One region of the Leisingera sp. G5_S3_59_S7 genome, then DNA from elsewhere that is predicted to be linked to it. Evidence: riboswitches for the same ligand, from Rfam matches in the RefSeq annotation. Region 1 holds a riboswitch; each other region holds the start of a gene.
The links. Region 1 has a riboswitch for cobalamin ahead of ACTRWG_RS09975 (CbtB domain-containing protein). Riboswitches for the same ligand answer to the same signal wherever they lie in the genome.
Positions count from the first base shown of each region.

Region 1 (5,051 bases):
GGGCAGGTTGGCGGTGATGGTCTGCCACCAGATCTCGGCGATGGCGTCGTGCCAGTCGTCCACCCGCTTGCGGTAGCTTTTGGTTGCCTCGTCGCGTACCGGCAGGGCGAATTCGACGATCTTCGGACCGTCACCCCGGATGGCCCGGTTGCAGATCTCGCGCCGCAGCCCTGCCAGGTCGTCCTTGCCCGCGCCCTTGTTGGGGATCAGGATCAGGTCCTGCGCGTTCAGCGCCTCAATCGCTTGCAGCGTCATGTGCTGCGGGTTGCCGGTGCCGATGCCGATCAGGGAAAGCTCAATCATGACGGGGCCTTTCACATGAAAACACGGCCCCCTATGGAGCCGCGCCGTTGTCCTTGCAAGCCTGCAATTGCGGTCAGGAGCCTTCGCCGCCTGCCGGCACGGTGAGTATTGCCTCAACCGGCTGGTCCGCTACCAGCAGCGCGCCGTGGCTATTGGTGTTGAGCGAGACCTTCACCTCAGCCCCTTCGGGCAGCGAGGGGATGTGCATCCAGTTGGCGTAGAGGCGGGCGAGTTTCTCGCCGTTCACATAGACATGCGCATGGCCTTCGCCGTCCACGTCCGCAGCGGAGGCGTTTTCCGGGGCAAAGCGGAAGTTCTGCGGCGTGACCTGCAGGTTCCAGCCGCTCATCGGGTCCTTGTGCAGCTGGATGGCAACGCTGGGAGCGTCCGGGCCTGCGGGCAGGCTGACCGATTGGGAGTGGTCATGCGCTGCCATTCCGGCATGGCCGCCGCCGTGGTGCGCCGGGTCGCCGTGGTCGTGGCCGTCAAAGGTCACGCCATTGCCGGCCGCAATCACAAAGCCGATGCCGCCGCCGAACACCAGTCCGATGGCAAAAAGAGCGAGAGAACGGGACATCTTGTCATCCTCTGGAAAAAGAATGCCCCGCCGGTTCGGGCCGGCGGGGAGTGACTGCGCGGGGCTTAGGCTGCGGCGAGTTCGCGCTTGCCTTCAGCCTGCCAGAAGTAGCCGGTAAAGGCGCCCAGCAGCACCCAGGCGGCCATGCCGATGCCAAAGGCGCGGGCGGCAAACAGCGCGCCGATCTCGGTCGGAACCGGTCCGGAGAAGCTCTCCGGCTCAGGTGCGCCGACGATATGCGGACCCATCAGCAGGAGCGCCGCGATCAGGTAGCTCACCAGGTTGCCGCCAAAGGCGATCAGCCACATGGCCACCCCTGCGGCCGCAACAGTGATCGTCCACCAGATCTGGCGCGCGCCGATGTCCGCGGCGGCCACACCCGGCACTTCCGGCGCCAGCGACAGGCCGGGCGCAAAGTGGAAGGTGATGAAACCTGCGAGCCCCCACAAGAGGCCGGTGCGCGCGTTGATTTCATGGCCCTGGCGCTCAGCCACGGACATCAGTGCTGCCATCACCAGCGCATAGCCGGTGTAGGTCAGCATGGTGAAGATGATGCTGAGGCCATCGCGCATGGGCTCGGCGAACAGGCCGGGCAGGTCGGGATGCGCGGTTACGGGGTCAGCGCCGAAATGCACCAGGTCGCCGCCCTCGTAAAGTTCGGCGTGGAGCAGCACGGGCTGCACGAAATACAGCTGCAGCAGGGCGGTAATCAACCCAGCTGCAGCACCAGCGAACAGGCCGCTGGTCAGAATGCGACTGAACATGGCCTTAGTGGCAGGGGAAGCCAGTTGCGTGGCGCACGTCATGCGCGGCGTCGTGCAGGGCAGATGCCTGAACATGGCCGGTCAGCGTGATGATCCCCAGCCCCAGAACCACGGCAAACAGTGCCGGAAGCACAGTGGAGCCAGCGGCGGAAGCCTTAAGTGTTTTGGTCGTCATTTGTCGTCCTCCTTACCGTCACACCCGACGGCATAAGTTGTGTCCATTCACACGGCCGGTCTCCTGACTCGCGGGTCGCAGCTGCCATCCTCCTTCCCGGCCTTGGCCAGTGGATATTGGAAGGCCGCTCGCCGCTCACAGTCGCGGGGGCGGTTGAGGCTTCGGTGCCGCAATTTGGTCCACCGTCCTCATTCCCGTTTCAGTCCCAGTGCTTAGGCACTATCAGACACCGTATCGGATTGTTTTGCCCCGTGCGGCTGAGTCTGGTCAAGGACGAAACCGCCAATCCGGAGTGCTTCAGCGTCATAGGGCAGGCGGATCAGCCCATACCGGCCGGAATGCGGGCAATCGCCTTGAACCGCAGGCGGCCCAACGGGCGGGCATCGGCAATGCTGCCGTCCGGGCTTTCTGCATAGATCCGCAGGAAGGTCAGGATGTCCGGCAGGTCCGCTGCGGTGATCTCTCCGAACAGATAGGCGGTCTTGCCGCTCTGGCGCACCGCCAGAGTTTGCGGCCGCTTGCAGCCGGACATGCAGTCCACCTGCTGCAGCCTTGCCTGCACCCCGGCCGCCTCCAGCGCTGCGGCGACCTGCCCTGGCAGGGCGGGGTCCGCGTCGCGGCAGGTGCGGCACAGGGTGACGGTGGGCGGGGTCATGCGCCGGGCATGTCCTGATCCGCCAGCGGGCCGTACAGGATCAGCACCGGCGCCTTGGTCTCCATTGCGCGCAGAACGGACGGCAGCTCACCCACCGTGTGGCAGAACAGTTTCTGCTCCGGCGTCGAGACCCCCTGCGCCACCAGCGCGTGGGTTTCTTCGGGCAGGCCCGCCTCCATCAGCTTTTCCGCCAGCGCGGCAAAGGTGCTTTTGCCCATGTAGACCACGGTGGTGGCGTGCGGGTCGGCCAGCGCTGCCATGTTCAAATCGTCCGGCAGCCCGCCGGTCACGTCATGGCCGGTGATGAACTGCAGCCGCCGCGCTGTCAGCCGCCGGGTCAGCGGGATGTTCGCGGCCGCCGCCGCTGCTGAGGCCGCAGTGACGCCAGGCACGATCTCAAACCCGATGCCGGCCGCGCGCAATGCGGTGATCTCTTCCTCAAGGCGTCCGAAGACGCCGGAATCCCCGGATTTCAGCCGCACCACATTCAGGCCGCTTTGGGCATAATCGACCAGCAGCTGGCTCACATGGTCCTGCTTGGGCGAGGGGCGGCCAGCCCGCTTGCCGACGCCCACCAGATCGGCATCCGCGCGGGCATGGCTCAGGATCGGGCCGGACGACAGGTCATCAAACAGGATTGCATCCGCCGCCTCCAGCCGCTTCACCGCCTTGACTGTCAAGAGCTCGGGGTCGCCGGGGCCGGAGGACACAAAGCTCACGAAACCGCTCATGCGCGCTCTCCCGTGATCAGGTGGAAGAAGGTGCCGGTCACATTGCCCTTGATCGAGCCGGTCTCTGGCACCGGATTGCCGTCCGCGTCCATAACATTTGCCAGCGGCGCGTCGGGTTCTTCCAAGATGGTGGAGTAGTGGAATTCATGGCCGCGCAGCGCAGTGCCCGCGCCAAAGCCCGGCATCCCTGCCTGCAGAATGGCGCGGCGGTAGCCGAGGTGGAACTTGCGCTTCTCGTAGGAGGTCACGAGGCCCAGAAGGCCCAGCATCTGGTGGCGGTTGCCTGCCTTGTTGATCAGCGCCTCGCCCAGGGCCATATAGCCGCCGCATTCGCCATGCACCGGCTTGGTCTCGGCATGCTTTTGCACGCCAGCGCGGAAGGTTTCCGCAGCGGCCAGCGTGCCGCCGTGCAGCTCCGGGTAGCCGCCGGGCAGCCAGACCAGATCGGCATCTGCTGCCGGCGCCTCATCCGCCAGCGGCGAGAACGGCAGGATCTCGGCTCCGGCTGCGCGCCAGCCGCTCAGCAAATGCGGATAGGTGAAGGAAAACGCCGCATCCCGTGCCAGCGCGATCCGCTGCGCGGGCGGTGCCGGAAGGCTGGCCGGGGCAGGAGCCTGGCCCGCCAGAGCGGCGGCCTTGATCGCTTCCAGATCCACATGTTCGCGCAGGAAGGAAGCATAGTTTGCGATGGCGGCTTCCAGATCCGGATGTTCCACCGCCTGGATCAGGCCCAGATGCCGTTCCGGCAAGGCCAGATCGCCGCGCCGGGGCAGGGAGCCGAGGACCTTGATCCCGGCCTTCTCCATGCCAAGGCGCGTCAGCCGTTCATGGCGCGGGCTCGCGACGCGATTGAGGATCACCCCGGCAAAGGGCAGTTCCGGGTCATAATTCTTGAACCCCAGCGCGGTGGCCGCGGCAGATTGCGCCTGACCGCCCACATCGACGACCAGCACCACCGGCCAGCCCATGCGCTTGGCGGTCTCAGCCGAGGAGCCGAAGCCCGATTGCCCGCGCGTCGCCACGCCGTCGTAAAGACCCATCGAGCCTTCGCCGACGCAGATTTCCGCACCCGCAGATTGGGCAGTGACCGCATCCAGCAGCCCGCCGTCCATCGCCCAGGTGTCCAGGTTGAAACTTGGGCGCTTAGCTGCTGCCAGGTGAAATGCCGGGTCGATATAATCCGGCCCGCTTTTGTAGGGCTGAACGGTCAGCCCCTCCTCGGCCAGTGCCCGCAGGAGGCCCAGCATCACGGTGGTCTTGCCGGTGCCCGAGGAGGGCGCTGAGATCATCAGTCCGGGAGGGTTCAAGTTTGTCATGGCCTTAATCGTCCCCATGGTTCCAGCTCGACCACGGGCTGTCGGCGCTTTGCGGCCGGTAGCGGCGGTCGTAGTCGGTGGAGTAAAGGCAGCTTTCGTCAAAGCCCTCGCCCTTCAGCACCGGCCCCACCAGAATGAGGGCGGTGCGGGAGATCTTTTCGTCCAGCGACTCTTTCAGCGTTTCCAAAGTGGCGCGGATGATCTGCTGATCCGGCCAGCTGGCGCGGTAGACCACCGCCACCGGACAGTCGGCACCGTAATGCGGGGTGAGGCTGTCCACCACATGGTCCAGATTGCCGATCGACAGGTGGATCGCCAGCGTGGCGCCGGTCTTGGCAAAATTCTCCAGCGACTCGCCTGCAGGCATCGAGGACGCGCGGCCCGGCGTGCGGGTCAGCACCACAGACTGGCCCAGGCCCGGCAAGGTCAGCTCGGTCCCCAGCGCGGCAGCCGCAGCAGCAAAGGAAGGCACGCCGGGGGTCACGGACACGGGAATGCCCTCGGCCTTCAGGCGGCGGAGCTGCTCACCC
Region 1 covers NZ_JBQKUH010000017.1:58,661-63,711, forward strand. Annotated here, with positions in the region: gene cobF (precorrin-6A synthase (deacetylating)) at 1-303, opposite strand, end outside; gene ACTRWG_RS09965 (hypothetical protein) at 377-880, opposite strand; gene ACTRWG_RS09970 (CbtA family protein) at 946-1,644, opposite strand; gene ACTRWG_RS09975 (CbtB domain-containing protein) at 1,649-1,819, opposite strand; cobalamin riboswitch at 1,856-2,065, opposite strand; gene ACTRWG_RS09980 (DUF1636 family protein) at 2,139-2,474, opposite strand; gene cobA (uroporphyrinogen-III C-methyltransferase) at 2,471-3,205, opposite strand; gene ACTRWG_RS09990 (cobyrinate a,c-diamide synthase) at 3,202-4,521, opposite strand; gene cobM (precorrin-4 C(11)-methyltransferase) at 4,526-5,051, opposite strand, start outside.

Region 2 (5,051 bases), on a different contig from region 1:
CCAGAACACGGGCCGCTAGCGGCACATGGCCGAACCAGAAAGCCAGCGCCAGCGCGCGGTAGGGCCAGGGATGATCGTGGTGATGCACCAAGCCGCCCGCAACCACGATCATGCGGGCGACGTCCTCAAGATCGTCCTGCAGGGGCATCAGCATCGCTCCCAGCGAATGGCCGATCACCCACAACGGCACGCCCGCATAGTGCCGCCGCATTTCGGCCCGGGCGGCGGGCTGATCCGCCAGCGCCCAATCGGCCATAGTGACAGTGGACCGGCGCGGATGTCCCCGCGCCGAGTCTCCGAAATCCGTGTAGTCATAGGTCAGGCAGGCGATCTGCTGCTCTGCCGCCAGCCAGCGCGCGAAATGCCGGTAAAACCGCTGCGGCACCCCGGTTGCGCCGTTCAGCACCACCGCCGCCCGCGCCGCCCCGTCCGGGCGGTACAGCCGGCCCGACAGCAACGCATCCCCGGACGCAAAGCGCAGCTCTTCCTCCCGGATACCGGCGGTATGTTCTGCGTGTCTGTCCAGCATGGCAGCCTCCTAGACCAATTGGTCCACTTCCTGACTGGACCAATTGGTCTAATACTGTCAAGCTACCGCCATGACTGACGTGACGACAGCCAGCCCGCCCCCCGGCAGCCCGGCCCCGACCCGGGAGCGGCTGATCCGCGCCGCCGCCAGCCTGTTCCGCGAAAAGGGCTACGCCGGCACCGGCCTGGCAGAGCTTCTGGCCGCTGCCGAAGCGCCGAAGGGATCGCTCTACCACCATTTCCCCAACGGCAAGTCCGACCTTGCGCTGGCGGCGGCCACATGGGCCTCGGACCAGATGCTAGCGCTGATCGACGCGGCCTTCGGCCCCGCCCCCAGCTTTCCGGCCGGGGCCAAGACGGTCTGCTACAAGCTGGCAAAACTCTTCGACAAGCAAGGCAGATGGAGCGGCTGCCCGGTCTCTGCGACCTTGTTCGCCGGGCCGGAAAACGACGCCTTCCGCCAGCACGCCGCGGACCTGTTCGAAAGCTGGATCGCCGCCACCGCCCGCCAAGCCCACCGCCTGGGCCTGCCCCGGGCTGAGGCCCGCGCAGCCGCAGAGAACTTCTATATCCTGCTGCAGGGCGGCTGGCAGCTGGCCCGGGTACGGCGCGACTCTGACGTGATCCGCGGCCTGCACACACAGATGCAGATGCAGAAAAACGATTGACGACTCGGCAGGCGAACCGCTACCGCTTGTGGTGATGGTTCCCGCGCCACAGAATCTTGTGTCCGGGATGAAAAGGGAACACGGTGCGGCCCCGCCCCAGGCAAGGCCAACTCCGCGACTGCCCCCGCAACTGTAAGCGGCGAGCGACCCCGATAGAGCCACTGGTCTGATACGAGGCCGGGAAGGATCGGGAAAGCTGCGACCCGCAAGTCAGGAGACCTGCCATCAAACGTGTAACTCGAACCCGGGCGGGGTGTCCGGACAGGGTCTGATGGCACCGCGGGTCTCCCGCATTTTCATCCGGTCTCTTGTCCCCAGAACTCCCCGCACCACGCGCGGAGGGCGCAGATATGATGTGGACGGACACAACGCATTTCTATGCGGCAACGGATTGCAAATACCTCGGGAAACCCTGCCCGGCGGCAGAGCGGATGATCGCCAAGCTGGCCGAGGCGATGACCAAGGCCAAGCCGCTGACCCAGGACGACTTTGAGATCACCGGCACCACCGCGCTGGACGGCTGCCCGCGCAACTGCCCGGCGCAGTTCGTGGCCAGCCACGACCGGATCCGGCTGTTCTGCGGTGTGGGTGAGGACGCCCCGCGCGAAGGCCTGGACCGGTTCGCCGATGCAATCCTCAGCCGCGACGGCACCGGCTTTGCCGCCTCCCGCCTGGACGCCCGCCCCTGCGCGCTGATGGAGGCGCTGCCGAAGTCGGCGGAGGCGCGGCAGGCGGAACAGATGATGGCGCTGTGAGCAAGTATTTATCCGGGCTCTGAGGGCTGCGCCCGGCCTATCGGCCGGGCGAAAGGTTACTCGATCTAACCTGCCACCTGTCCCGCGCAGGCCCAGTCCATCTGCGCTTCGGTCTCCACCGCGCAGGGCCGCACTGACCGCAGCCGCGCCAGCGCCTGCACCGGATCCTCGCCGCATTCGATCATCAGCCGCAGCACCGCCATGCCGGAGCGCCCGCAGCCGCCGCGGCAATGCACCAGCACCCGGCCGCCGCCGCCCAGCGCCTGCCGCGCCGACCGGCTGGCCGCCGGCCACTTCGCCGCCACCGCCGGCGGCGGCGTGCCGAAATCCGGAACCGGCAGATGCAGCCAGCGGCTCGCCATGCTTTGAATATCAATTCCCAGCCGCGGCGCCCCGGCGGCAACGTGCTCAGCCTCGGTGGTCATCGAAAGCACCAGCCCCGGTTTCCACTGATAGATCTGGATCAGGTCGCCCCGGTAGTCGCCTTCGGCGCCCGGCAGCCGGCACAGCGCCAGAATGCCGCCGCCCGCAGACAGCGCGTGGATGGTCAGCCCCGCTTGCGCCGCCTCGTCCGGCGCTGCTGGCTCAGAGGTTTCTTCAGATCGCATACCGCCTCCTTAGCCGCTGCGCTCCTGCGTTCCCCCGCGTTGCCCCGCCCTTGCAGCCTAACCGTTAACCACGCAATGCCAAAGCCCTTTTGCTGCTCCGCATTGCCCCCTTCTGCGGTGGACGAACGGGCTGCGCTTCAATACCCTGCGCGCAACGCGGGCGCCCCGCAAACCGAATCCGGCACGAGACATCATGAACGATACCCCCAGCGACACCGGCCAATCCCAATACCAGGTTCTGGCCCGCAAATACCGGCCCGAGACCTTTGCCGACCTGGTGGGCCAGGACGCGATGGTACGGACGCTGAAAAACGCCTTTGCCGCCGACCGCATCGCTCAGGCCTTCATCATGACCGGCATCCGCGGCACCGGCAAAACCACGACCGCGCGGATCATTGCCAAGGGCATGAACTGCGTCGGCGAACACGGCAATGGCGGCCCGACCACCGATCCCTGCGGTAAATGCGAGCATTGCGTGGCGATCATGGAAGGCCGCCATGTCGACGTGATGGAGATGGACGCGGCGTCCCGCACCGGCGTGAACGACATCCGCGAAATCATCGACTCGGTGCAGTACCGCGCGGCCTCCGCCCGCTACAAGATCTATATCATCGACGAAGTTCACATGCTGTCGACCTCCGCCTTCAACGCGCTGCTGAAGACGCTGGAGGAGCCGCCCGCGCATGTGAAATTCATCTTCGCCACCACTGAAATCCGCAAGGTGCCGGTGACGGTGCTGTCGCGCTGCCAGCGGTTCGACCTGCGCCGGATCGAGCCGGAGGTGATGATCTCCCTCTTGCGCAAGATCGCCACCGCCGAGGGCGCCGAAATTGCCGAGGACGCGCTGGCGCTCATTACCCGCGCCGCCGAGGGCTCCGCCCGCGATGCCACCTCGCTGCTGGATCAGGCGATTTCCCACGGCGCGGGCGAAACCACCGCCGATCAGGTCCGCGCCATGCTGGGCCTTGCCGACCGCGGCCGGGTGCTGGACCTGATGGACATGATCCTGCGCGGCGACGCGGCAGCGGCTCTGACAGAACTTTCAGGCCAGTATGCAGAGGGCGCCGACCCGCTGGCAGTGCTGCGCGATCTGGCCGAGATCACCCATTGGGTCTCGGTGGTGAAGATCACTCCGGACGCCGCCGAAGACCCCACCGTCAGCCCGGACGAGCGCGCCCGCGGCCAGCAAATGGCCGAGAACCTGCCGATGCGCGTCCTCACCCGGATGTGGCAGATGCTGCTCAAGGCGCTGGAGGAAGTCGCCGCCGCCCCCAACGCCATGATGGCGGCCGAGATGGCGGTGATCCGCATCACCCATGTGGCCGACCTCCCCTCACCCGAGGAACTGATCCGCAAGCTGCAGGACACCCCGCCCCCGCCGCCCCCCGGTCCCGGCGGCGGTGTGCCGATGCAGGGCATGGGCGCCCCGGCACTTGGCGGCAACGGACCCGCCAGTCCCCAAGGCGGTCCGGCCGGCGGCGCACCCGTGGCCCATGGCGGCAGCGGCACCATGATGGCGCTGGCACCGCAAGTCAGCTCCGCGCTGGCCCGCTATCCCACCTTCGAACATGTCGTCGAGCTGATCCGCACCAACCGCGATGTGAAACTGCTGGTCGAGGTCGAAGGCGGCGTGCGACTGGTCTCCTACCAGCCGGGCCGGATCGAATTCACCCCGGCGGCCCAAGCGCCCAAGGATCTCGCCGCCCGGCTCGGCTCAGCGCTGCAGAACTGGACCGGCGCCCGCTGGGTGGTCTCCATTGCCCCTGACGGCGATGCGCCCACCATTGCCGAGGTCCGCGACGCCGCAGAAAACGCCCTGCGTGAGAAAGCCACTGCGCACCCGCTGGTGCAGGCCGTGCTGGAGAGCTTTCCCAAGGCCAAGATCAAGCGCATCCGCACGCCTGAGGAACTGACCGCAGAGGTCGCCGCCGAAGCCCTGCCCGAGGTGGAGGACGAATGGGACCCGTTCGAGGACGGGTGATGCAAAAAATCCAGGGCAGCGCCTAACCTCAGGCGGGCGCACTAGCGCCGTATCAGCGGGAAGGCCGGGCGCTGCCTGGCCTGTCGACCGGGCGGTAGAGCGCTAAACTGTTCCGCGCAGATGATCCTGCCCCTTGTTTCGCGCCCCCGCGCCCCGTATCTGTCCCCCAAACCGGAATCTTAGGAGAAGACAGATGCTCAAAGGCCTCGGCGGTCTTGGCGACATGGCCAAGATGATGAAATCGGCACAGGAACTGCAGGGCAAGATGGCCCAGATGCAGGAAGACCTGCACAATGTCATGGTCACCGGCGAAGCAGGCGCAGGCCTGGTCAAGGCCACTGCATCCGCCAAGGGCGACCTCAAGGCACTGGACATTGACCCGTCGATCTTCAACGGCGACGACAAGGAAGTGGTCGAGGACCTGATCCTGGCCGCCATCAAGGATGCTCAGGCCAAAGCGGCTGAAAAGGCGCAGGAAGAGATGACCAAGCTGACCGAAAGCATGGGCCTG
Region 2 covers NZ_JBQKUH010000006.1:45,222-50,272, forward strand. Annotated here, with positions in the region: gene ACTRWG_RS05110 (alpha/beta hydrolase family protein) at 1-529, opposite strand, end outside; gene ACTRWG_RS05115 (TetR/AcrR family transcriptional regulator) at 600-1,196, shown strand; cobalamin riboswitch at 1,215-1,437, shown strand; gene ACTRWG_RS05120 (hypothetical protein) at 1,547-1,951, shown strand; gene ACTRWG_RS05125 (protein-tyrosine phosphatase family protein) at 2,017-2,559, opposite strand; gene ACTRWG_RS05130 (DNA polymerase III subunit gamma/tau) at 2,753-4,540, shown strand; gene ACTRWG_RS05135 (YbaB/EbfC family nucleoid-associated protein) at 4,734-5,051, shown strand, end outside.
Region 2: another riboswitch for cobalamin. It lies ahead of ACTRWG_RS05120 (hypothetical protein); the one in region 1 lies ahead of ACTRWG_RS09975 (CbtB domain-containing protein).

Region 3 (5,051 bases), on a different contig from region 1:
CAGCGCCCCTGCCGGTGCCGCGGCGGCGGCAAAGGCGAACCCGTGTGTGTAATCCACGAGCAGGCAGAGAAGGGTGCGGGCCTCTGCGCCCTTCACGCCTGCGGCGGTGATTTCCGCCTCGATCAGCCGCGTCAGCCCGGTCAGGGAGGGGCCGATCAGGGACGGATTTTCCAGGATGCACTTCGCGAGTTCCGGGTGCCGGGTCACCTGGGTGCAGTAGCGTGTCATCAGCTCGCGGAGCCGCAGCTTGGGCGTTGCTGCTTCTGACGGGGTGTCTGAACCTCCAAACGCTTTTGCCACAAGGCTGGCGATCATCTCGTCCCGGGTGCCGGCGTGATGGGCCACCGCCATCGGGGTGACGCCAAGCGCATCTGCAAGCGCCTTAAAGGTCAGGGCCTTGCTGCCGCCCTCGTCGAGCAGCTGCATGGCCTTATCCAGCACATCATCCTTGCTGAGGATCCGGCTGCCCTTGGGTGGGCGTCCCATGCGCGGGGGCATTGGTCAGACCACCCGGAACTTGCTCTGGACCATGCCGGTGGGAAGGATGCGGGAGCTTGCCACCTGGAGGTCGATGTCCTGGTCGAGGCTGCCGAACAGCGGGATGCCGCTGCCGATCAGGATCGGAACCGTTGTGATGGTCAGATCGGCGATCAGCCCCTGGCGCAGGAAAGACTGCACCAGCCGCCCGCCGTCGATGTAGGCGCGGGTCCAGCCCTCTTTTTGCAGTTCCTGCATCAGGTCTGCGGGTTCAGCGGTGCTGAGGCGCACCTTGTCCTTCAGCCCTTCGGGAATGTCCTGTCCGGTCAGGCTTCTGCTGAGGACCACAACCGGCTTGCTGTAGGGCCATTGGCCGAATTCCAGAAGGGTGCGGAAGGATCCTGTTCCCATGACCAGCCCGTCGACGCTGTCCATGAAGGCGGCAAAACCGCCATCGTCGTTTTCGGTAGCGGGCTGTTTGGACAGCCAGTCCAGTGAATGGTCCTGGCGGGCCACGAAGCCGTCGAGGCTGGCGGCGATGAAGACGTGTCCGGTGGTCATCGGCCGCTCCTGTGCTCTTAAAAAACTATACGGCATATAATTAATCGCGCTTCGCGTTCCAAGAGGCCGGCGCAAGATACGCTGCCTGCGAATCGCTTCGGATTGGCCGGTGGCGCCTAACCGCATGAAAGATAAGCGCTTGCCGCAAACAGACTGGCGGATGCCGGTTTGAGATTCTGGACACCCCTGTCCCTGCTGGCACGGCAAACATGCATGTCTTTTTCCGGTTTTGGCGGGTCGGATTTGTCTCCGCCCTTACGCCGGGATTAGGGCAATTTGCGCCTCAGCAAGGTGCCGCCCCTTGGGGCGGAGAATTGGGAAGCTGGTGAAATTCCGGCACTGCCCCCGCAACGGTGACCCCGGGCAAGGCATGGCGAGAAACCACTGAGGCCAGAGGCTTCGGGAAGGTGCCAGGCCCCGCCGCCGAATGGCCCCGGGACAGTCCGGAAACCAGCCTTGCCCTAGAAACGTCAACCGCGGGCGGCGGCGGGGCGGTTGCAGGCGCGTGGCCTGCAATCTCTCTATCCATGCCCGCAGCCAAGCCAACCTGCCGCGGGGATGCGGCAAAGGAGAGAAGCAGATGCTTCACGACAGCGACATTCTGGCCAAGCTGATGGCCCGTCAGAAAAACTATTCCCTGGAACAGGCGTTTTATACCGATCCGGGCGTGCTGGATCTGGACATGCGGCAGATCTTCTACCGTGAGTGGCTGTTTGCCATTCCCGCCTGCGAAATCCCGAAGGCGGGCAATTTCGTGACCCATCAGGTGGGTTCCTACAATGTTATCATCGTGCGCGGCACCGATGGCGAGGTGCGCGCCTTCCACAACGCCTGCCGCCACCGCGGTTCGGTCGTGTGCAAGGCGAAGAAGGGCAACGCGCCCAAGCTGGTCTGCCCCTACCACCAGTGGACCTATGAGCTGGACGGCTCGCTGTTGTGGGCGCGCGACATGGGGCCGGATTTTGATGCCTCCAAACATGGGTTGAAACCGGTGCATTGCCGCGACCTGGCCGGGCTGATCTATATCTGCCTGGCAGATGAAGCGCCGGATTTCGATGCTTTCGCAGACGTGGCCCGCCCCTATCTGGAGCCGCATGACCTGAGCAACGCCAAGGTGGCCTATGAAAGCTCGATCATCGAGAACGGCAACTGGAAGCTGGTCTGGGAGAACAATCGTGAGTGCTATCACTGCGGCGGCAACCACCCGTCGCTGTGCCGGACATTCCCCGAAGATCCCTCCGTCACTGGTGTTGAGGGTGGTGAGACCCCGCCGCACCTGCAGAAGCATTTCGACCGGATCGAGGCGGCGGGCGTGCCGGCGCAGTTCCAGATCAACGCGCGCGGCCAGTACCGCGTGGCCCGGATGCCGCTGAACGAAGGCGCTGAGAGCTATACCCTGGATGGCAAGGCGGCTGTTGCCAAGAAGCTGGGTCGGGTGCCGTTCGCCGATGCGGGCACGCTCTTGAAGTTCCACTATCCAACCACCTGGAACCACTTCCTGCCGGATCATTCCATCGTGTTCCGGGTGACCCCGATCAGCCCCACTGAGACCGAAGTCACCACCAAATGGCTGGTGCACAAGGACGCGGTCGAGGGCCAGGACTATGACCTGAAGCGGCTGACCGAAGTCTGGGTTGCCACCAACGACGAGGACCGCATCGTGGTCGAGGACAACCAGCGCGGTATCAACTCGCCCGCTTATGAGCCCGGCCCCTATTCGGAAGTGCAGGAAAGCGGTGTCATCCAGTTCTCCAACTGGTATGCCGAGCACCTGACCCGCGCGCTGACCGGCCGCCACCTGATCGCGGCGGAGTGACGGCATGGGACTGCAAGCCAATTTCGAGACGCTGGACGAAACCCTGGCGTGGAAGGACGACGAGATGCTGGAATGCGTCTCGGTCGTGCCGGAGGCGCCGAACACCGCCACCTTCAGCTTCCGCGCGCCCTCCGGCGCGTGGTTCAAGTATCAGCCGGGCCAGTTTCTGACGCTGGAGCTGCCGGTGCCGGGCGGGACCGTCTGGCGGACCTACACCATCAGCTCCTCGCCCTCGCGGCCGCTGTCGATTTCGGTCACAGTGAAGGCGCAGGCCGACAGCATCGGCACCCGCTGGATGCTGGACAACCTGCGCCCGGGCATGTTCCTCAAGGCGTCCGGCCCGGCAGGCGTGTTCACGCTGCCCAAGCGCCCGAACGGCAAGTTCCTGTTCATCTCCGCAGGCTCTGGCATCACGCCCAGCCTGTCGATGACCCAGTACCTGTTCGACCGCGGCCAGTCGCCGGACGTCTGCTTTATCAACTGCGCCAAGCGGCCCAGCGAGATCATCGCGCGTCAGCAGCTGGAAAGCATGGCGTCGCGGGTGCCAGGGATCAAGCTGAACTTTGTGGTGGAGGAGGACGATCCCTATCAGGTCTGGACCGGCTACCGCGGGCAGCTGAACCAGATCATGCTGGGCCTGATCGCCGGTGATTACCTGGAGCGCGAGGTCTACTGCTGCGGGCCCGAACCGTTCATGCAGGCGGTGCGCGACATGCTGAACGGCCTGGGCTTCGACATGGAGAACTACAACCAGGAAAGCTTTGGCGCGCCGGTGGAGACCGAGGCAGACGCGCCCGAGCTGGACGATGTGGTTCCCGAGGAATCCGCAGCCGCCGAGATCACCTTTGCCGCGTCGGGTGTCACTGCCAATTGCACCGAAACCGACACGGTTCTGGCGGTGGCCAAGGCATCGGGGCTCAACATCCCGTCGGGCTGCACCTTCGGCATCTGCGGCACCTGCAAGGTCAAGAAGACCGCGGGCGATGTGCATATGGTCCACAACGGCGGCATCTCGGAAGAAGATGTGGAGGCAGGGTATATCCTGGCCTGCTGCTCCAATCCGATTGGCTGGGTTGAGGTCGAGATCTGACCACAGAAAGGGGCGCGCGCCGGGTCTGGCACGCGCCCCTTTCAATTGCAGGCCCCGATCAGGCTTCCAGTGCCAGCTTGTGCACGTGAATTTCGTTGATCGGGTGGCTTTCGGCGCCGACCACACCCGGGCGGGCGTGGCGGTAGAGCGAGCGCCAGTAGGGCTGGATGATGGTGCCGTCCTCACGCAAGAACGTCTCGATGCCTTCCATGTGGCCGCGGCGGGTGTCGGCGTCGGCAATGGCCGAGGCGGCTTCCAGCATGGAATCGAACTCTGCACTGGCGAGGCCGGTTTCGTTCCAGGCCACCCCGGTCTTGTAGGCCAGCGTCAGCACCTGCACCCCCAGCGGGCGGTGGCCCCAGTCAGTTGAGCTGAACGGGTATTTGTCCCAGTCGTTCCAGAAGGTGTTGCCGGGCAGCACCGTGCGTTTGACCTTGAGCCCTGCATCGCGCATCTGCGCCGCCAGGGCGTCGGTGGTATTGCGCCGCCAGTCGTCGTCGATGGAGATCAGCTCGTGCTCGAAATCGAGCATTCCGGCCTCCTCCATCAGCTGGCGCGCGGCGTCTGCATCGCGTACCGGCGCACCGATATCGGCGTATTCCGGGTGGATCGGGCAGACATGGTGGTTCTCGGCCAGGGTGCCGCGGCCGTCGTAGCCGAGTTCCAGCAGCACCGCATTGTCGCAGGCCAGCGCCAGAGCGCGGCGGACGCGGGCGTCGGCGTAGGGCTGTTTCCCGTCCACCTCGGCGTTGCGGTTGGTGCGCAGCACCAGGGTGTTGGCCGAGACCGACTCGCTGACGTTCCAGCCAATGGAGGTGAAGATGTCGACATATTCGCCCACGGTTTCGTAGGTCATGTCGATTTCTTCCGACTCCGCCGCCGACAGGTGGGTGGCGCCGTCGGTGCCGAAGTCGATGAACTCAATCCGGTCCAAATGGGCGCCTTCACCCCACCATTCATGGTCCGGGTTCTTCTCCAGCACCGCCTTCACGCCGACCTCGTATTCAACCAGCTTGTAGGGGCCGGTGCCGATCGGGTCGGCGCCCGGGTCGCCTGACCAGCCGTCCGGCACGATCGCGGCGGGGTATTCGGTCACCGCCGGGATGA
Region 3 covers NZ_JBQKUH010000008.1:54,838-59,888, forward strand. Annotated here, with positions in the region: gene ACTRWG_RS06345 (TetR/AcrR family transcriptional regulator) at 1-486, opposite strand, end outside; gene ACTRWG_RS06350 (dihydrofolate reductase family protein) at 502-1,038, opposite strand; cobalamin riboswitch at 1,311-1,511, shown strand; gene ACTRWG_RS06355 (aromatic ring-hydroxylating oxygenase subunit alpha) at 1,619-2,854, shown strand; gene ACTRWG_RS06360 (FAD-binding oxidoreductase) at 2,859-3,944, shown strand; gene ACTRWG_RS06365 (ABC transporter substrate-binding protein) at 4,003-5,051, opposite strand, start outside.
Region 3: another riboswitch for cobalamin. It lies ahead of ACTRWG_RS06355 (aromatic ring-hydroxylating oxygenase subunit alpha); the one in region 1 lies ahead of ACTRWG_RS09975 (CbtB domain-containing protein).

Region 4 (5,051 bases), on a different contig from region 1:
CTGCGCAGAAACTTTCATCGTGGCGGGTTCAGGCGTGCTCATTCATACTCTCGCTTTTCCGCGTTCCAGATCAGCCGCGGATCAAAACTTTGGGCTGCCAGCATGGTGAAGGCAACCGACAATGCAAAACTGACCGCTGCAATTCCCGGAGTGACGGCAGCGGCGAAATCCAGCTGAACCAGGGCGGTCAGGATCGCCACGACAAAGACATCAATCATCGACCAGCGGCCGATAAATTCGACAACCTCATAAAGCACCAGCCTGCCGTGCCTGCCAAGAGCCGCGGGCCTGCGGACCGAGACCGCCAGATAGCCGATGGCCAGGAATTTGGCGAGCGGGATCACGATGCTGGCAAAGAACACGATGAAGGCGACACCGTAGGAACCTAGGCTGAACAGCTCCACGATGCCGCCAAGCAGCGTGTTCTCGGAGGCGCGGCCAAACGAGGTGGTGCGCAGCATCGGGTAGATATTGGCGGGGACATAGGCGATCAGCCCCGCCGCCAGCCAGGCCCAGACCCGCTGCAGGCTGTAAGCGGACGGCGGGTTCAGCTCGCTGCGGCAGCTGTAACAGATCTGCGCACCGCCTGGATTGACGGCCCCGCAGGTGCGGCAGCCGGTCAGCCCGGCCTCGGCTGCGGTCAGGAACCGCGGCGGGTCTTCAGGGTTTTCCATACGGTCAGCCTGCAAATGGAACTGTCGGTCAGGATGGTCACCACCAGGAGTGCGGCGAAGGCCCAAAAGGCCGGCCCCAGCCCGACCCGGGCGAGGCCGGACACTTTGACCAGGGCCACCGCGACGCCGATAATGAAAATCTCTGCCATCGCCCAGGGTTTCAGCCGTTCCGCCCAGCGGTAGACAACGGCGGCATGCGGGGCAGGGTGCCAGCCCAGGGCCATCGGCGCCAGGGTATAGACCAGGGCGCCGTAGCGGGCGGCGGGCAGCAGCACGATCAGAAAGCCGGTGGCCAGCGACAGCGGGGCCATCGGTCCGCTGGAAAACGCCAGCACCGCATCCAGCACCGACGCCCGGTGCGACAGCCCCTGCGCCTGCAGCTCCAGAAACGGAAAGCCGGCCGCGGCCGCCAGCAGGATCAGCGCCGTCAGGGACAGCATCGCAATCCGGGTCATCGCCCCCGATTTGGGCGCCGCCAGCACCGTGCCGCAGCGGGCGCATCTGGCGACCGTGTGCTTGGCCACGTCCTGGTTGCGGTGCAGCACGTCACAGGCAGGGCAGGCAATCAGCTGTTCAAGATCCATCTTATCCCTGTAATGTCAGGCGGCCAGCCGCGGCACTGCGTTCAGCCTGCTGCGGTCCGGGGCGCCGGCATCTCCTTGCCCGCGCGCCGGTAGCTGACGAAGGCGCTGCCGCTCATAACCACGAAAAAGCGGCCCAAAGCAATCAGAACATACCCTTATTCCAGATGTACACGCGAGAGCGCCGTGACGTCGCCCCGATCCAGCCTGCGCCGCCTGGCGATTTCCTGAAGCAGCCTCCGCGTGATCCTGTACCGCCCGGAAGCCTCGCCGCCGTATCTGCGTCCATACAGCCCGGCCAAAGTGCGGGCCGTGCTGGCAAAGACGTTTAGTTGCACAATCCGGTGGAGTTTTAGCCTGCGGCTAAACAATCACGCTTGCACAAGGGCCGCAACTCAAGAGCGCGAGGCGGGCGCCACCGCCATCCGCGCCGCCAAAACCAAGGGGTTGAACGCCTGCGGCGTCGATATGCTGCGCGCCAGCTACGGCGCAGTGGTGATGGCGGTGAATTCTTCCCCCGGCCTGGAAGGGGTTGAAAAGGCGTCCAGTCTGGACATCACTGGCAGGATGATCGAATTCCTTGAAAAACACGCCAAGTCCGGCGTCACCAGAACCAAGGGCAAGGGGTAGCAGTATGAGGGGGCGGCAGCATTTCACCATCGGCCACGCCAAGGTGGCGCCGGGCGCGCGGCTGACGGTTGACCTGCCGGTCAGCGTTCTGTCCGATCACACGCCGGTCACCATGTCGGCGCATGTTGTGCACGGCCGCCAGGACGGGCCGGCGGTTTTCGTCAGCGGCGGCGTGCACGGGGACGAGGTGATCGGTGTGGAGATTGTCCGGCGGCTCCTGCGGGCGCCGAACCTGACGACACTTAAGGGCACGCTGATTGCGGTGCCGATCGTCAATGCCTTCGGCTTCATCAACCACTCCCGCTATCTGCCGGACAGGCGCGACCTGAACCGGGCGTTTCCCGGCAGCGAGCACGGCTCGCTGGCCTCGCGCCTGGCGCATCTTTTCATGACAGAGGTGGTCGCCCGCTCGGACCTGGGGATCGACCTGCACTCGGCGGCCGTCCACCGCACCAACTACCCGCAGATCCGCATCTCGCCCGATAATCCGCGCACCCGGGAACTCGCCGGGGTGTTCGGCGCGCCCATCGTGATGCAGTCGCAGCTGCGCGATGGCTCTTTGCGCGGCGCGGCCAAGGAGATGGGCAAGGATGTGCTGCTCTATGAGGCGGGCGAGGGCCTGCGCTTTGACGAGCTGTCGATCCGGGCCGGGCTGGCCGGCATCCTGCGGGTGCTGCGGCACATGGGTATGGTTCCGGCCAAGGGCATTTCCAAACCCAAATCGCAGCCGCAGTTCTGCGCCTCCAGCAAATGGCTGCGGGCGCCGATGGGCGGGCTTCTGCGGGTGTACAAGAACGACGGGGAGCTGGTCCGGCAAGGCGATCTGCTGGGATCGGTTTCCGACCCCTTCGGCGAGCAGGACGAGGAGATCCTGGCCCCTTTCGACGGGCTGATTGTCGGCCGTGCGGTGATGCCCGTCGTTAATGAAGGCGATGCGGTGTTCCACCTGGGCAGGGTGGGGTCGGTCGAGCGGGCAGAGGACTCGGTGGAGGATCTGAGCGCCCAGCTGGAGGACGATCCGATGTTCGACGAGGATGAGATCCTGTAAACCGCGGTGGCGTGCTCCGCGGCCGGGAGGTGTTCCTGCGGATGCCGAAGCAGCCCGCGCCTTTTCCACGGGAATCCAGCAGCGGCTGCAAGTTTTTCTTGCCGCAGCGGAAGTGATGCGCTACGCGCGCCCTACCGGTCCCGCAAGGGCTAAGAGGGAATCCGCGGTGCCCGCCGGGCACCAAACGGAACTGCCCCCGCAACTGTAGGCGGCGAGTGCTGAGCCATCGCGTCACTGGACCCCAGCGGTCCGGGAAGGCGGCCCAGACGATGACCCGCCAGTCAGGAGACCTGCCGGTGAAGAAACCGAAGCACACCGGGCGGGGTTGTCCGGGGAGGTTGCCGGCTGGATGCGCCGCCGCTATCAGGTGCCGCAGAGGAAGGGCCCAGGTCTTCCGCCCTGCCGGTCAATGCCCTTTCACCCGTTCTCCGGTCATTGACATATGGAGATCGACTAACATGTTTCTGCGTTCCGGCCTTATCGGCCTTACCTTCACCGTTGCGGCCCAGGCGGCGGCTGCCGGCGACAGCTTTCCGCTGACTATCCAAAACTGCGGCCAGTCCGTCACCTTCGACGCCCCTGCGGCGTCCTCCGTGACCGTCGGCCAGGCCGCCACCGAAGTGCTCTATGCGCTGGGGCTGGGGGACAAGGTGCTCGGCACCTCGGTCTGGTTCAACGATGTTCTGCCGGAATACGCCGACGTGAACGCCAAGGTTGAGCGGCTGGCCGACAACGACCCCAGCTTTGAAAGCGTGGTGGCCAAGCGCCCCGGTCTGGTGGCGGCCCAGTATGAGTGGCACGTGGGTCCTGAAGGTGTCGTCGCCAAGCGCGAGCAGTTCCATGACCTGGGTATCCCCACCTATGTGATGCCCGCCGATTGCGTCGGCAAGGACAACACTACCGGCGGCGACGGCACCCGAACGCAGATGTTCACCACCGAGAGCCTGTATCAGGGCATCGAGGAGCTGGCAGCGATCTTCGGAGAGGCCGAAAAAGGCGCAGAGCTGGTCGCTGACTACAAGGCCCGCGAGGCCGCGGCTGTTGCCAAGGCGAAAGAGGTTGCGCTGGCCGACGCCTCAGCCGTGTTCTGGTTCTCTTCGCCTGAGCTGGAAAGCGACCCGTTCGTGGCCGGCCAGAAGGGCGCGCCGGGCTACATGATGCAGCAGCTTGGCCTGCGTAATGTCATCGAGACCGACGAGGAATGGCCGACCGTCGGCTGGGAAACCATTGCCAAGGCCAACCCGACGGTGATCGTGATTGCCCGCATGGACCGCCGCCGCTTTGCCGCCGACGACTACGAGAAGAAGCTGGAATTCCTGCGCAATGATCCGGTCGCCAGCCAGATGGACGCCGTGAAGAACGGCCGTATCGTGGTGATGGATGCCCAGGCCATGGACGCCACCATCCGCGCGATCCCTGCGCTGGAGGATCTGGCCGCTGAACTCAGCGCAATCGGCAACGGCGCATGAGCGCAGCCGCCGCACTTGCATGGCACGGCTTCCGGGGCGCTTGCCTGGCTTTGCCGGTGCTGGCTGCGGCGGTTCTGGCAGGCGCAATGATCGGGGAAACCCCGCTTGCGCCTGACCTTGTCCTGTCTGTTCTGGTCAACAAGCTGGCCGGGGCGGGTCTGCCGGTGGACCCGGTGGACCAGGGCATCATCTGGAGCTACCGGCTGCCGCGGGCGCTGGTGGCGGGGGCGTGCGGCGCGGCGCTGGCGGTGACAGGCGTGGTGCTGCAGGCGCTGCTGCGCAATGCGCTGGCGGACCCTTATATTCTGGGCATTTCCGCCGGCGCCTCGACCGGGGCGGTGGCGGTCACAATTGCCGGCCTCGGCGGTGGCGCCCTGTCGCTGTCCTTCGGCGCCTTCAACGGGGCGCTTCTGGCGTTTGGCTTTGTCGCCATCCTGGCGCGGGCCGCCGGGGCGGGCAGCAGCCGGGCCGCAGCGGCGCAGATTGTGCTGGCGGGCATTGCCGGCTCGCAGCTGTTCAACGCCCTCACGGCCTTCATCATCGCCAAATCCGCCAATGCGGATCAGGCGCGCGGCATCATGTTCTGGCTGATGGGCAACCTCAGCGGCGTGCGCTGGCCGGATGTGTGGCTGGCGGTGCCGCTGGCGCT
Region 4 covers NZ_JBQKUH010000003.1:64,778-69,828, reverse strand. Annotated here, with positions in the region: gene ACTRWG_RS02805 (MlaD family protein) at 1-42, opposite strand, end outside; gene ACTRWG_RS02800 (paraquat-inducible protein A) at 39-674, opposite strand; gene ACTRWG_RS02795 (paraquat-inducible protein A) at 641-1,258, opposite strand; gene ACTRWG_RS02790 (hypothetical protein) at 1,499-1,885, shown strand; gene ACTRWG_RS02785 (succinylglutamate desuccinylase/aspartoacylase family protein) at 1,890-2,933, shown strand; cobalamin riboswitch at 3,052-3,245, shown strand; gene ACTRWG_RS02780 (ABC transporter substrate-binding protein) at 3,392-4,402, shown strand; gene ACTRWG_RS02775 (FecCD family ABC transporter permease) at 4,399-5,051, shown strand, end outside.
Region 4: another riboswitch for cobalamin. It lies ahead of ACTRWG_RS02780 (ABC transporter substrate-binding protein); the one in region 1 lies ahead of ACTRWG_RS09975 (CbtB domain-containing protein).